DNA from 3 places in the Metabacillus elymi genome. Region 1 is predicted to be linked to each of the others. Evidence: a T-box and tRNA genes for the amino acid it is inferred to sense, from the RefSeq annotation. Region 1 holds a T-box; the other regions hold tRNA genes.
The links. The T-box of region 1 lies ahead of trpS (tryptophan--tRNA ligase). A T-box ahead of a tRNA ligase gene usually reads a tRNA of that ligase, here a tRNA-Trp.
Positions count from the first base shown of each region.

Region 2: it has a tRNA-Trp gene. The T-box ahead of trpS (tryptophan--tRNA ligase) is inferred to sense a tRNA for this amino acid. The anticodon was not compared.
Region 3: it has a tRNA-Trp gene. The T-box ahead of trpS (tryptophan--tRNA ligase) is inferred to sense a tRNA for this amino acid. The anticodon was not compared.

Region 1 covers NZ_CP055263.1:2,845,243-2,850,236, forward strand. The annotation lists gene HUW50_RS13575 (DUF2268 domain-containing putative Zn-dependent protease) at 15-794, shown strand; gene HUW50_RS13580 (YjbA family protein) at 967-1,722, shown strand; gene trpS (tryptophan--tRNA ligase) at 1,946-2,935, opposite strand; T-box leader at 3,150-3,356, opposite strand; gene HUW50_RS13590 (DUF3899 domain-containing protein) at 3,415-3,774, opposite strand; gene HUW50_RS13595 (peptide ABC transporter substrate-binding protein) at 4,167-4,994, shown strand, end outside.
Region 2 covers NZ_CP055263.1:2,556,718-2,561,711, reverse strand. The annotation lists gene HUW50_RS12195 (hypothetical protein) at 1-314, opposite strand, end outside; gene HUW50_RS12190 (DUF3231 family protein) at 1,109-2,113, opposite strand; tRNA gene HUW50_RS12185 (tRNA-Leu) at 2,324-2,405, opposite strand; tRNA gene HUW50_RS12180 (tRNA-Leu) at 2,426-2,511, opposite strand; tRNA gene HUW50_RS12175 (tRNA-Cys) at 2,528-2,601, opposite strand; tRNA gene HUW50_RS12170 (tRNA-Gly) at 2,613-2,687, opposite strand; tRNA gene HUW50_RS12165 (tRNA-Gln) at 2,751-2,825, opposite strand; tRNA gene HUW50_RS12160 (tRNA-His) at 2,867-2,942, opposite strand; tRNA gene HUW50_RS12155 (tRNA-Trp) at 2,958-3,031, opposite strand; tRNA gene HUW50_RS12150 (tRNA-Tyr) at 3,040-3,123, opposite strand; tRNA gene HUW50_RS12145 (tRNA-Thr) at 3,139-3,211, opposite strand; tRNA gene HUW50_RS12140 (tRNA-Phe) at 3,244-3,316, opposite strand; tRNA gene HUW50_RS12135 (tRNA-Asp) at 3,475-3,551, opposite strand; tRNA gene HUW50_RS12130 (tRNA-Met) at 3,555-3,631, opposite strand; tRNA gene HUW50_RS12125 (tRNA-Val) at 3,660-3,735, opposite strand; tRNA gene HUW50_RS12120 (tRNA-Glu) at 3,739-3,813, opposite strand; tRNA gene HUW50_RS12115 (tRNA-Ser) at 3,832-3,923, opposite strand; tRNA gene HUW50_RS12110 (tRNA-Asn) at 3,928-4,002, opposite strand; rRNA gene rrf (5S ribosomal RNA) at 4,019-4,134, opposite strand; rRNA gene HUW50_RS12100 (23S ribosomal RNA) at 4,259-4,994, opposite strand, start outside.
Region 3 covers NZ_CP055263.1:1,304,728-1,309,721, reverse strand. The annotation lists rRNA gene HUW50_RS06400 (23S ribosomal RNA) at 1-586, shown strand, start outside; rRNA gene rrf (5S ribosomal RNA) at 664-779, shown strand; tRNA gene HUW50_RS06390 (tRNA-Glu) at 825-899, shown strand; tRNA gene HUW50_RS06385 (tRNA-Val) at 903-978, shown strand; tRNA gene HUW50_RS06380 (tRNA-Thr) at 993-1,068, shown strand; tRNA gene HUW50_RS06375 (tRNA-Lys) at 1,234-1,306, shown strand; tRNA gene HUW50_RS06370 (tRNA-Leu) at 1,322-1,404, shown strand; tRNA gene HUW50_RS06365 (tRNA-Leu) at 1,423-1,511, shown strand; tRNA gene HUW50_RS06360 (tRNA-Arg) at 1,647-1,723, shown strand; tRNA gene HUW50_RS06355 (tRNA-Pro) at 1,730-1,806, shown strand; tRNA gene HUW50_RS06350 (tRNA-Ser) at 1,842-1,934, shown strand; tRNA gene HUW50_RS06345 (tRNA-Met) at 2,122-2,198, shown strand; tRNA gene HUW50_RS06340 (tRNA-Asp) at 2,272-2,348, shown strand; tRNA gene HUW50_RS06335 (tRNA-Phe) at 2,515-2,590, shown strand; tRNA gene HUW50_RS06330 (tRNA-Tyr) at 2,625-2,708, shown strand; tRNA gene HUW50_RS06325 (tRNA-Trp) at 2,717-2,790, shown strand; tRNA gene HUW50_RS06320 (tRNA-His) at 2,806-2,881, shown strand; tRNA gene HUW50_RS06315 (tRNA-Gly) at 2,889-2,962, shown strand; tRNA gene HUW50_RS06310 (tRNA-Ile) at 2,974-3,047, shown strand; tRNA gene HUW50_RS06305 (tRNA-Arg) at 3,067-3,137, shown strand; gene HUW50_RS06300 (hypothetical protein) at 3,633-3,776, shown strand; gene HUW50_RS06295 (aminotransferase-like domain-containing protein) at 4,185-4,994, opposite strand, start outside.

The sequences.
Region 1 (4,994 bases):
GAAGGGGTGTTACGATGAGTGTTATCAATACAATTGAGTGGTTAAAGGAAAGTCCAAATCAAATAGATATCTGTAAAAAATTAAGCACTTATTTTACGGATAGTAATGAAAGTGAGATCGCAAAATACTTACATTCATTTGGGATGTATAAAGGAAAACAGCAACATGATAAGTGGATAGATTTCCAGGAAAAAGAAAAAGTTTTTTCATTCGTAAGAGGAGAAGAAAGAAAGCTGAAAATGGAATGGAATGGGCCGAATATTCCAATTTTCATTTTTCCTTGTGATCAGAATAATCGGAAAATCGAAACAGAATATAAAGGAAGATCGGGCTTAGCCTTTAAGGATAAGTTGTTTTTGTTTTTATCATCGGAGACATTAAAAATTGATATTAGGTCATTATTCATTCATGAATATCATCATGTTTGTCGTCTTGCAGCCTTAAAAAAGCAAGAAACAAAGTTCACGATAATCGATACGATGATTCTAGAGGGGCTAGCAGAAAATGCAGTTCGTGAAAAGATGGGGGAACGCAATGTATCTTCATGGACAAATCTCTATTCAGATAATCAGTGTGAACGATTTCTTGAAAGGATTATAAATCCACAACGAGATGTAACTAGAGAAAATCACAAATTTACACAACTTATGTTTGGAACAGGCTTATACCCTACTATGCTTGGCTATGCAGTAGGCTATTATCTTGTTAAAAACTATATGAAACATTCAGGTGAAAATGCAAAAGAGCTATTAGGTACACCTGCTGAAGTATTTTTAACTCATTCAAAACGTTAATCTCTTTTTATTAATCATATCTTCATGACATGCATCATAGTGATAATTAAGGACAAGGTTAAAATACAAAATAAGTGAAATAAATCTATGTATTATCTGCATTGATTGGAATAAATTATTTATTTTTTGCCTATACTGTTTGACAAATGGTACTGAAGTGAGGGGTAAAAATATGTTATTTCTTCATGATGTTTGGGTAAATTGGTTTGAAGGTGAAGAGAACGGGTACAACGTCTGTCATTTTCATGAATGGAGAAAGGATGATAGCGTTGAACTCCTTGATCAGGTCCCCCTTTTAAAGGTTAATTCCTTACTTTTTGACTACATAGAAAATAACTTATCGGAGTTACCACCTGGTCTATTAAAAGATATTTTTCAAAAGGCTTATATAAGAAAAAACCATGAGAGAATTCAACTAGATTACTGCTTTATTGTTACAGACGGAATTGGAATATTAGCAGTAGACACAATTGGATATACCATTCCAATTCGCAAAAGTCGGATTATTCCACGTCAGGAGCAGCTTGTATTTGAAATGGTCAAGGATATTGAGCCTGAAGAATATTCGACTGAATTCATTAAAAATGGATCAGAAGAAAAGGACTATCATATTTTGTCGTTGGCACCAGAGTATGTACGTGGTTTAACAAGAAAAGAACGACAATTAAAACAGCTCTTATTTATGGCTCTTGATCAATTACAAGGGACGAAAAATGCAGCAGAGGTAAAGTACTGGTACACTGAATGGAACCCAACGAAGTATGGTGACATTCAAGAAAGAGAATTTAATGAAGTATGGCAAAAGCTATATGAAGAAACATTGAATGGATGGTCTCATAAGCATATTCAACTTTGTGAACGCTTAATTAAGGGACAACCCTTCTTTGAAAAGCTCTGGGATATGGAGCATGAATCAAAGGTTAACTAGTGTGGACAAGCTAAGAAACCATATAAAAAAGACGATGTGAGCTGAATGTTGATTAACGTTCAGCTCACATCGTTTTTAATGTAGGATATAGTTGAAGGACTTATGAAAGAGAAATCATGATGATAAAGTTTTGGGGGCAGTTGTAAAAAATAGTTCCTATCTTAAGTTGAGATAGGAACTATAATGATCTGATATTTCTTTAGGCTGTTATATTGTTATGTCATTATTTCCTTTTTCGACCTAATCCCATAGCATTTTCCATTTTTCTCACCATTTTATTTGCAACAGCATTCGCTTTTTCAGCACCTTGGTCTAATATTCGGTCCAATTCATCAGATTCCATTAGTTGTTTATATCTTTCTTGAATTGGTGTTAATGTGTTTACAACCACTTCTGCAACATCATTTTTAAAATCTCCATAGCCTTTACCTTCATACCTTGCTTCAATTTGCTCGATAGACTCATTATTTAAGATGGAATATATAGACAAGAGATTTGAAACACCGGGTTTATTTTCTTTGTCATATTTTACAATTCCATCTGAGTCGGTTACGGCACTTTTGATCTTTTTTTCGATTTGCTTTGGTTCATCTAATAATGTGATAAATGCTTTTTGGTTTGCATCTGATTTACTCATTTTCTTGGTAGGCTCTGCAAGTGACATTATTCGAGCACCTACTTTTGGTATACGTACTTCAGGGATTGTAAAGATGTCATTATATTTTTTGTTAAATCGTTCAGCTAGATCTCTCGTTAATTCTAAATGTTGTTTCTGGTCCTCACCTACAGGTACTAGATCAGTATTATATAGCAGAATATCTGCAGCCATTAATGGTGGGTATGTGAGAAGCCCGGCTGAAACAGCTTCTTTACCTTGAGATTTATCTTTAAACTGTGTCATTCTTTCGAGTTCACCGATATAAGCGACACATTGTAACATCCATCCTGCCTGAGCGTGAGCCGGAACCTCTGATTGAATGAAAAGTGTCACTTTTTCAGGATCTAAGCCAACAGCTAAATAAAGTGCGGCAAGACTTTTAATGTTTTTTCTTAAATTGAGTCGATCTTGAGCAACTGTAATTGCATGTTGATCAACGATACAGAAGTAACAATTATATTCATTTTGTAAATCGACAAACTGTTTCAATGCCCCAATATAATTCCCTAATGTAACTGATCCGCTCGGTTGAATACCTGAAAAAATTGTTTTCATGTTTATCCTCCTGATTTAATTAGTATTAAGTTTTAATCAAGTGAGTTTTGTACTTAGTATTCGTGTCTAGCTACAGCGCCTAGCCCCTCGAGGTCACAAGCCAATTATCACTGAAAGGTAACGAACACCTTTCTGTGATAATCGTCTTGTGCTTGTAGGGGCTGAACAAGGCGCTTCCGCTTTTCAAATAAAATAAGCCCACTCGTACCCAATTGATAGGGACGATGGACCGCGGTGCCACCCTACTTATTTCTAAACAGTAGAAATCACTTCAATCTTTAACGCAAGATTACGTCTGCACGTACTATTTTCTGCACAGAAGCTCAAAAGTCCATTCCATACTGTTCAGTACCTGTTCACAGCAACCACAGGCTCTCTTTAAATGAATCTTGTATGTACTATTCTTTGTCATAGCTTAACTATTTTTTTCTTATTATAAGAAATGGAGTGAATTTTTGCAAATCTTTTCAAGAAAAGGGCTATAAATAGTAAATAAAAAGAGCTACTAGCATGATAGCTGTCATGAGAAGACCACAAAAAAGAATCGGAGAATGATCGAAATTCAATAACTCAGAGACAGGGGTCATTTCATTAATTTCCTTTTTTGATAGCTCTTGACCCTTTGATATAAACATTCTGCGAAATCCATAAGAAATTCCATCAAAGAAGCCACCTTTAACAGTCATGGTTAAAAGTGATAAGAATAATAAAGAACCAGCTATAATAAATGAAATATTAATGAATGATAGTAAAGTTAATTTTTGGTAAATGAAAAAAGAAAGTAAGATTGTTGTACATAGAGACACAATAAATAGAGTAAATGTTCTTTTTTGGAGCAATTTAAACCACTCTCTTTCCAATATACGTTAATAACCATTATATCAAATGAAAGGTGGTGGAGCTAAAAATAGAAATAAAGTTATTCTGATAATGCAATTTGAATGAATATTCACAAGATAGTTGTCGAATTGTGTAGTAAATTGCATTTGGATAGGGAGAATATTTGTTAGATTATGTAACCCTTTACAAGTCAACGCGTTAAAGCGTTTGTAAGTAAAATGATAAAGGTTATGTAAAGTTAAGTGGGTATTTAGAACTATTTTTTTCTCTTGAATTCTTAATATTGTTGCATTTGTGTAAATTTTATTAAAAAAATAAATGCACAATTGTTTGAATACTTGTATAATAACGTTGTAAGTACAACTTGTATAAATAAAAGGGAGGTCTATTAGTGAAAAGGTCGAAATATTTTCTACTTTTAGCTTTAACACTAGTACTCAGTATGTTCTTAGCAGCATGTAACGGTGGCGGGGATACTGGGAAAGAGACAGATACTGGTGCTGATGAAGGTAAAGAAGCAACACAAGAAATTAAAGCATTAGAATCACAAGCGATTCCATCAATGGATAGCGTTATGGCCCAAGATACAGTTAGTTTCACTACAATGAACAATGTAATGGAAGGATTATATCGTCTTGATCCTAACCAAGAAGTAGTACCTGGTATGGCTGATGGTGATCCTGAAGTTAGTGAAGACGGAACAGTCTACACATTTAAATTAAGAGATGCAAAATGGTCTAACGGCGATTCTGTAACCGCTAACGACTTTGTTTATGCTTGGCAACGAGCAATTAATCCTGAAAATGCTTCACCTTATGGTCCATACATGATGGATGGGAAAATTAAAGGTGCTGCTGAAATTTCTGCAGCTGGAGCAGCGAAAAAAGAATATGATCTTAACACTTTAGGTGTTAAGGCAATTGATGAAAAAACACTTGAAGTTACATTAGAAAGACCAATTCCTTACTTTAAATCTTTAATGGCGTTCCCAACGTTCTATCCACAAAACCAAAAGTTTGTTGAAGAGCAAGGTGAAAATTACGCAAAAACTGCGGAAAACCTAGTATATAACGGACCATTCGTTTTATCTGACTGGGGTGGAAGTACAGCATCTGAATGGACTTACTCTAAAAATAAAGATTATTGGGATGCAGAAACAGTTAAGCTAGAAACAGTTCAATGGAATGTATTGAAGGATTCACAGTCATCTGCAAATGCA
Region 2 (4,994 bases), 290 kb from region 1:
ATTTCGATTATGTCCGAATTTTTATCCTTACGTGCTGCATCAATAAGAATAAATACCGCAGATAACATGTGCATAAACATACCGACAATAGGAATCCATCCGATAGCTGAAGTTACAATTCCGAGAATATTACCATATGCTTTAACTCCGACCTTTTTGGAAAGTACTAATACTGCTATATGAAAAATAAGCATAACCCATAATGGCGTCCAACCTAAGCCTATTACAATACTTCCACCTATAATAGGTATACCTAGAATCGCTTCGATTCCACCAGATATCCATTTTAACGTTTTTACTGTTTGTTTGTTCAATGTATAACCATCACCTTTCTAGTTCGCGGACTTTCCGACTTCTTCGTATTAAGTAACATATTCTTAATAATTACTTATTACTAATACGTATTAAAGCCAAATAAGTTTCAAATATTCTTTGCACTTAACCCCCCGGAGTATTATTGTATCTTCAAATAAACTTTCCCGCACGGCATCGGCTATCAATACCGACTTCGTACCTTCAAATGTCCGCGTATTAAACTCGATTAGCTCAACGGCAATATCAATTTCTTGAGCATTTAACCGAGGAATTCGATTTTGAGTCGTGAGCGTCTGCCAATTCCGCCACACCGATAATCATAAAGTGTAAGTAGTGACAAGTTAAATAAAGGCCTACAACCATTGGCATATTTACAATCATGGTTAATAGGCTCTTTTATTTATGCTGTTACGTGTGTAATGAGCGGAAAAAGGCGAATAAATATAGCATTTTTTATGAAGTGTTAATATCATGATTTTTTGAATAACTATTCCAATCGATATTCCTCGAATCAAAAATAACATTGGCTAACCAAACAGGAACCAATAAGAATAAAACATCAACCACTGATAATCTGCATCTTTTATGGCACCACAAATTTCACCATGAAAACTTAGAAGTATTACCTGGTTAAAATTGGCTTGTACATTAATCAGAAATTTTAGTATCAATAAAACTGTGCCTTTAAAATACTTACCCTTTAAATACTCCAAATCCAGGAAGTGCGATGCTCCACATAAGTCTTTCAAATGGACTCTTATTCACTTATACATACCATGTAACAATGTATTTATTATTTTTCTTTTGCAATTTCTTTTCTATTAGGAGCAAGTGGTGGTTGTTCTAACCATTTATTTTTCACCATAATATTAAACCATTCTTTTGTTACAATTAGATTTTTAAGTATGACACCTTCATAAACCGTTGCAAGGTCTGTTCTCATGGCTGATGCTAAACCTGCCCCGTGATACAATTGTGCAGCTTGAAACAAGAAGCCCATATGATACAACATTAACTTATCAGAAAAAGGAGAGTCCGTTGAAGTTGTCACTTCTGTTTCCCACGACTTAGGAGCTGGTAAATTATCCTTGTGCATTATTTTTGTAAGGGATTGTATTTGACCATCAGCTGTTTTCTCAGACCTCTCTAAAAACTTTCTTACTTCTTTTGATTGAGAGACCTGACTAAATCCAATAGAAAGAGTTTTAGCCATAATACTCTTTTTAAGGTTGAAAGAAATACTGATGATTTCTGTTGCAGCTAAACGTCTCCCTTTTCCGAAAAATCCATCTGTGAAATCTTGGCTAGAAATAAATTCAGGGTTCCTCGAAGGATAAAATAAAGGGTCTCTTTGAAAATTCCCTTTCTCAAGCAACAATTCAATAGTTTGATGATACATTTTTTTTGCATCGTTATCGAATGAATCGTAATAATCTCGTAAGTCTTTTCTAACAGAAACACCTAATGAAGTGATATGACCGAGCAAACCATGTAAAGTCATGATATGTAAATAATTTAAGCAAAATATATCAGTAAACAGTCTTTCTGCACCTTTGTTGAGGTCAGATTCAGTAAATCCAATTGGAACTGGAAACCCTTCGTTTTCCATAATAATCACGATTTGTTTCTTTTGTTTTTCGAAGGTCTTGATAGCATCCTCAAAAATATTTTTTATTGACTCATCCTCAATTATAGAGAACATATATCTATTTACTACATCTGTCATTGTTCCGTTTACATATTCTCCCCACAATGTTCCTATTTCGGAAGATGTGAGTTTTAATTTATCTTTTTCCATATTATCACCTCTTAGATTATTATCCTCTAATAAAGCAATAGTTATGTGATTCTTATTTTTTAGTAAATGCTGCTTAAGTTATAAATTCGTATTTACGGGTTTGAATATATATCTACATTTATCATAGCCTTAAACGCAAAAAAGCGACGTTATTTCTGCGAATAATTACGCTGAAATAACGTCGCTATAACGTTCGAGAATTCCATTTGATACCAGTGGTCGGGGTCGAACCGACACTCCTCACGGAACACGATTTTGAGTCGTGCGCGTCTGCCAATTCCGCCACACTGGCAAAAAAAATAAAATCAAAAGTGCCGAGGACCGGAATCGAACCGGTACGGTAGTCACCTACCGCAGGATTTTAAGTCCTGTGCGTCTGCCAGTTCCGCCACCCCGGCAAGGGTGTAGTTTAAATGGAGGCGGCAACCGGATTTGAACCGGTGATAAAGGTTTTGCAGACCTCTGCCTTACCACTTGGCTATGCCGCCATTCATAAAACTGGAGCGGAAGACGGGATTCGAACCCGCGACCCCCACCTTGGCAAGGTGGTGTTCTACCACTGAACTACTTCCGCAATCTAACTTATTTAACCGTATACTCTAGCCTATGCAAGAGAAACGAAAATGTGTATAAGAAATGGCTGGGCTAGCTGGATTCGAACCAACGCATGTCGCAGTCAAAGTGCGATGCCTTACCGCTTGGCTATAGCCCATCGATGAATTTTCATGAGAGTTATTTTTAATATAAAATAAATGGGGCGACTGATGGGAATCGAACCCACGAATGCCTGAACCACAATCAGGTGCGTTAACCACTTCGCCACAATCGCCACTATATTTTAAATTGGCAGGGGCAGTAGGAATCGAACCCACACCAAAGGTTTTGGAGACCTCTATTCTACCGTTAAACTATGCCCCTATTTTAAATGGTGGAGGGGGGCAGATTCGAACTGCCGAACCCTAAGGAGCGGATTTACAGTCCGCCGCGTTTAGCCACTTCGCTACCCCTCCATATGTGTGAAACAGTGCCGGCAAGAGGACTTGAACCCCCAACCTACTGATTACAAGTCAGTTGCTCTACCAGTTGAGCTACACCGGCGTACTTAAATTTCAAAATCTTTTCTTTAAAGGTGGCTCGGGACGGAATCGAACCGCCGACACATGGATTTTCAGTCCATTGCTCTACCAACTGAGCTACCGAGCCATATTGAGTTTACGGCTTCCGCTAAACTTCGAACCTCTGCGTCAGCTCTTTCACTCACATCCTCACGTATTGACATACGCTCCGGTGATCGTTCAATCGCTTCCTTGATCTTCTCGTTTATCGAAACCCTTTTACTTGAGAAAAGTAACTTAAGAAAATGGCGGTCCGGACGGGACTCGAACCCGCGACCTCCTGCGTGACAGGCAGGCATTCTAACCAACTGAACTACCGGACCATTTGGTTGCGGGGACAGGATTTGAACCTGCGACCTTCGGGTTATGAGCCCGACGAGCTACCAGACTGCTCCACCCCGCGATAATAATAGTTGTTCTAGGTTTTAAAATGGTGGAGGATGACGGGATCGAACCGCCGACCCTCTGCTTGTAAGGCAGATGCTCTCCCAGCTGAGCTAATCCTCCATATGGTGACCCGTACGGGATTCGAACCCGTGTTACCGCCGTGAAAGGGCGGTGTCTTAACCGCTTGACCAACGGGCCATTATTTATTATAAGTAGTGGCGGAGAGCAAGGGATTTGAACCCTTGAGACAGCTTACACCGCCTACACGATTTCCAATCGTGCTCCTTCGGCCACTCGGACAGCTCTCCAAAATGGCTCCGCAGGTAGGACTCGAACCTACGACCGATCGGTTAACAGCCGATAGCTCTACCACTGAGCTACTGCGGAATAATATAATATAACAGCCTGGCGACGTCCTACTCTCACAGGGGGAAACCCCCAACTACCATCGGCGCTGAAGAGCTTAACTTCCGTGTTCGGCATGGGAACGGGTGTGACCTCTTCGCCATCATCACCAGACATTTGTGACAAAGACTATTATACTATTTTAGAAGAATATTTCAAGTGTTTTTTTAAACTTTTTATATTCCTTCAAAACTAGATAACGATTCACAATTCAATTCAATTCATTTAACGCTTTTATTAGGTTAAGTCCTCGATCGATTAGTATCTGTCAGCTCCACACGTCACCGCGCTTCCACCTCAGACCTATCAACCTGATCATCTTTCAGGGATCTTACTAGCTTACGCTATGGGAAATCTCATCTTGAGGGGGGCTTCATGCTTAGATGCTTTCAGCACTTATCCCTTCCGCACATAGCTACCCAGCTATGCCTTTGGCAAGACAACTGGTACACCAGCGGTGCGTCCATCCCGGTCCTCTCGTACTAAGGACAGCTCCTCTCAAATTTCCTACGCCCACGACGGATAGGGACCGAACTGTCTCACGACGTTCTGAACCCAGCTCGCGTACCGCTTTAATGGGCGAACAGCCCAACCCTTGGGACCGACTACAGCCCCAGGATGCGATGAGCCGACATCGAGGTGCCAAACCTCCCCGTCGATGTGGACTCTTGGGGGAGATAAGCCTGTTATCCCCGGGGTAGCTTTTATCCGTTGAGCGATGGCCCTTCCATGCGGAACCACCGGATCACTAAGCCCGACTTTCGTCCCTGCTCGACTTGTAGGTCTCGCAGTCAAGCTCCCTTGTGCCTTTACACTCTACGAATGATTTCCAACCATTCTGAGGGAACCTTTGGGCGCCTCCGTTACATTTTAGGAGGCGACCGCCCCAGTCAAACTGCCCACCTGACACTGTCTCCCAGCCCGATAAGGGCTGTGGGTTAGAATTTCAATACAGCCAGGGTAGTATCCCACCG
Region 3 (4,994 bases), 1.5 Mb from region 1:
CATTCGTAGAGTGTAAAGGCACAAGGGAGCTTGACTGCGAGACCTACAAGTCGAGCAGGGACGAAAGTCGGGCTTAGTGATCCGGTGGTTCCGCATGGAAGGGCCATCGCTCAACGGATAAAAGCTACCCCGGGGATAACAGGCTTATCTCCCCCAAGAGTCCACATCGACGGGGAGGTTTGGCACCTCGATGTCGGCTCATCGCATCCTGGGGCTGTAGTCGGTCCCAAGGGTTGGGCTGTTCGCCCATTAAAGCGGTACGCGAGCTGGGTTCAGAACGTCGTGAGACAGTTCGGTCCCTATCCGTCGTGGGCGTAGGAAATTTGAGAGGAGCTGTCCTTAGTACGAGAGGACCGGGATGGACGCACCGCTGGTGTACCAGTTGTCTTGCCAAAGGCATAGCTGGGTAGCTATGTGCGGAAGGGATAAGTGCTGAAAGCATCTAAGCATGAAGCCCCCTCAAGATGAGATTTCCCATAGCGTAAGCTAGTAAGATCCCTGAAAGATGATCAGGTTGATAGGTCTGAGGTGGAAGCGCGGTGACGTGTGGAGCTGACAGATACTAATCGATCGAGGACTTAACCTAATAAAAGCGTTAAATGAAGTGAATTGAATTGTAAATCGTTATCTAGTTTTGAAGGAACAACCTTTCAATTAAATTTGTCTGGTAATGATGGCGAAGAGGCCACACCCGTTCCCATGCCGAACACGGAAGTTAAGCTCTTCAGCGCCGATGGTAGTTGGGGGTTTCCCCCTGTGAGAGTAGGACGTTGCCAGGCAAAAGCCCCTTATTCGGGGCTATTATTTTGTTTGTTTTTGTAATTGGCCCGTTGGTCAAGCGGTTAAGACACCGCCCTTTCACGGCGGTAACACGGGTTCGAATCCCGTACGGGTCACCATTTGGAGGATTAGCTCAGCTGGGAGAGCATCTGCCTTACAAGCAGAGGGTCGGCGGTTCGATCCCGTCATCCTCCACCATCTAAATTTATTGTGCCGGTGTAGCTCAACTGGTAGAGCAACTGACTTGTAATCAGTAGGTTGGGGGTTCAAGTCCTCTTGCCGGCACCACTTTATTATTTATATATGAGCCATTAGCTCAGTTGGTAGAGCACGATCGAATAAGCATCAAAGCGATACTTCAGCGCACATATTGAACTACTACTTGATTAGACTTTCTGAAATATGGGCGTCATCACAAGTGCAAAACAACATAATACTACTCATTTTTATAATGAGCCATTAGCTCAGTTGGTAGAGCATCTGACTTTTAATCAGAGGGTCGAAGGTTCGAGTCCTTCATGGCTCATCATATACACATCTTGCGGGTGTGGCGGAATTGGCAGACGCGCTAGACTTAGGATCTAGTGTCCTTGTGACGTGGGGGTTCAAGTCCCTTCACCCGCATTTCTACATTAGCAAAGTGCCGGGGTGGCGGAACTGGCAGACGCACAGGACTTAAAATCCTGCGGTAGGTGACTACCGTACCGGTTCGATTCCGGTCCTCGGCACCACTTAGAAAAGCGGAGAAAGCCCGCTTAAACCGATAGGATGTTGGAGCTTCTGAGAAGGAGTCGTTGTTTGACTCCGCAGGAAGAAGTGAAACAGCCGTACGGTTTGGCTTTCGTAGCTAGACAAATATATTTAATGCGCCCGTAGCTCAATTGGATAGAGCGTTTGACTACGGATCAAAAGGTTAGGGGTTCGACTCCTCTCGGGCGCGCCATATAACCGGGAAGTAGCTCAGCTTGGTAGAGCACTTGGTTTGGGACCAAGGGGTCGCAGGTTCGAATCCTGTCTTCCCGACCAGTCAAAGTTTTTGGTTATATAAGGTCCATATACTTGGAGGAATACCCAAGTCCGGCTGAAGGGATCGGTCTTGAAAACCGACAGGGGTGTCAAAACCCGCGGGGGTTCGAATCCCCCTTCCTCCTCCATACTTTTTTTAATTAAAATTTATATTTCTATTATCGCGGGGTGGAGCACGAACGAATATGCTTCATTGATTAACATCAGCGTACCGATTGAACAGCATCTTGAATTTACTTCCTGAAATCGGGACGGTCCGTATAAGCAGAAACAATATGCATAGGATATCTTTATTATTTTTATTATTTTTATTATCGCGGGGTGGAGCAGTCTGGTAGCTCGTCGGGCTCATAACCCGAAGGTCGCAGGTTCAAATCCTGTCCCCGCAACCAAATTCAGTTGACGAAACTCCGTTGCTCTTACTTCTTAGCAAGGAAACATAGGAGTGCTTTAGTGCAACCAAATGGTCCGGTAGTTCAGTTGGTTAGAATGCCTGCCTGTCACGCAGGAGGTCGCGGGTTCGAGTCCCGTCCGGACCGCCATTTTTATTTTTAAAACTCCCTTGTCTCAAGGAGAAGGGTTTCAATAAGCGAGAAGGTCGAGGAAGCGACTGAGCGAACACCGGAGCGTATGTAAATACGTGAGTGAGGATGTGAGCGATGGAGCTGATGAAGAGATTCGAAGCTTAGTGGAAGCCGTAAACTAAATGGCTCGGTAGCTCAGTTGGTAGAGCAATGGACTGAAAATCCATGTGTCGGCGGTTCGATTCCGTCCCGAGCCACCATTTAACATAAATTATCTAAATATTGAAAATACGTGGAGGGGTAGCGAAGTGGCTAAACGCGGCGGACTGTAAATCCGCTCCTTAGGGTTCGGCAGTTCGAATCTGCCCCCCTCCACCATTTAAAATAGGGGCATAGTTTAACGGTAGAATAGAGGTCTCCAAAACCTTTGATGTGGGTTCGATTCCTACTGCCCCTGCCAGTTTAAAATATAGTGGCGATTGTGGCGAAGTGGTTAACGCACCTGATTGTGGTTCAGGCATTCGTGGGTTCGATTCCCATCAGTCGCCCCATTTACTTGCGGGTGTAGTTTAGTGGTAAAACCTCAGCCTTCCAAGCTGATGATGAGGGTTCGATTCCCTTCACCCGCTCCAATTTTTAAAATGGGCCTATAGCTCAGCTGGTTAGAGCGCACGCCTGATAAGCGTGAGGTCGATGGTTCGAGTCCATTTAGGCCCATCATTTAATATTTTATTTTGTGCCTTTAGCACTGGATAGAGCAACAGCCTTCTAAGCCGTCGGTTAGAGGTTCGAAACCTCTAAGGCACGTTTAAACTAATCTAACTTGGATTAGTTTTTTTTTGCATTGAATTCTCTTTACAAAGCTGTAGATCGCAAATAAGAATAAACCTTTATAAGGGGAGACGTTTATTTCTTTAAATCTTCACTTTTAAATATTCTAACAATGTCTTTTCGCAGAAGTCCTTATGTGTCTCCTCCGACATCGGTCTTTAGCTATCGCTTCCAGCACGATCTCCAAAGCCATCCACTCAATTCGAAGTATTCTTACAATCATTCTCAGCATCAGCCATGAATTTCCCGATTTTTCTCTTAAAACTTGCAAAATTTTTTTCTGAAGAAATAGAAGGAATATCAGATCGAAGAGGGTGCAAATGAATAAATTTAATAAAATAACAGCCATCGCATCGAAGTACTTGCTTTGTTTTTCGTAGAAAATTTATAAAGATTTTTTATTTTATATGTATAAGATATTAATAGTTTGGGAATCATGTAGATAAGAATAAAGAAGGGAGACATGTATTGATGGAGAAAAAACATATTTTATCTGATTTTGTTAAGGGAGACCGATTTGAATTAAATTCTTATTTAACTTATTTATTTGATAAATTTAATGCTGATGTTAAGGATCATTCAAAAGATAAGCTGGTAAAACAATGGATTAACTGAACTGAAGGGAAAAAATTATGAGTGTAGAAATCGTATAAGCGACCTTTTTATTCTGATTAGAATAGAAATGGTCGCTTTGTTGTTTTTATTATATTTAGGAAATCTGCTGCAATTAAGATAGGTGATGAAGTGAAACTTACATTAGTTGAAAGATGTTACATTGGAACAGCTGATACTACCACCTCGTTTAATGTGCAAATCGGTAATGAGAATAAGCTTGGTAGAAATAACTCAAACTAACCTCAAAAGATAGAGTCGAGAAATGGAGTGCCTTTGAATAAGCTGATAAATAGATTGCAATAATATATCTTTTCAACCTAAGTTTCATAGACAACTGTTTTAAGCATATTTTCTTAGCGTTGAAAATCCGCATAATCCTGATGCTACCCTCAATTAAACTCACCCATACTACAAGAGTAAAAAGTTATTTGGAGTAATATGATTTTTTCTACTGTTAATTAAAGAAATACAATGAGCCAATCGCTCTACCCCTAGTTTAATTTGACTCTCGTTCACTTGTGAGATGCTTAATCGAAGGAGATTTTCCTTTTTATATTCTGGCAAAAACATTCTAGAGGCATCATCAACAAATATACGCTGCTCGTTTAGCATATGAACTACCTGTTTTGCTGTCACATTTTCGGGCAAACTGATGGATAGATAGAATCCTGAAGTCGGTTTTGAAAAATGAGTATCAGCCGGTAGCAATAACTCACAGGCTTCTTGAAGGATTTGCATTTTAGTATGGTATACCTCTTTTATTTTTTTGAGATGGCTAGTAAACATTCCACTTTTTAAATAGATTTCTAGAGCACCTTGTGAAAGTGCTGAACTATTAAAATCCGAACTAAATTTATATCGTAAAAAATTGTTAATCATTAATGTAGGAAGAACGATTGTAGCAATCCTTAACCCTGGGAGGAATATTTTCGAAAAGCTTTTAATATAAATCACTCTCCCTGAAGGATCGAAAGAAAATAAAGGATCGGATTTTGCATTTGGGTCAAGGTCTCCTAAAAAATCATCTTCCACTATATATACATCGTATTTTTCAGCTAACTCAACGATTTTTTTCTTTTCGCTATTCGAGTAACAATGTCCAAGTGGATTGTGAAATCTCGGGATTATATAGAAAAACTTTATATCGTTATTTCGAAAAATGTATTCCAGACGATCGAGATCAATGCCTTCCATCGATAACTCAATTCCAAAAGTATT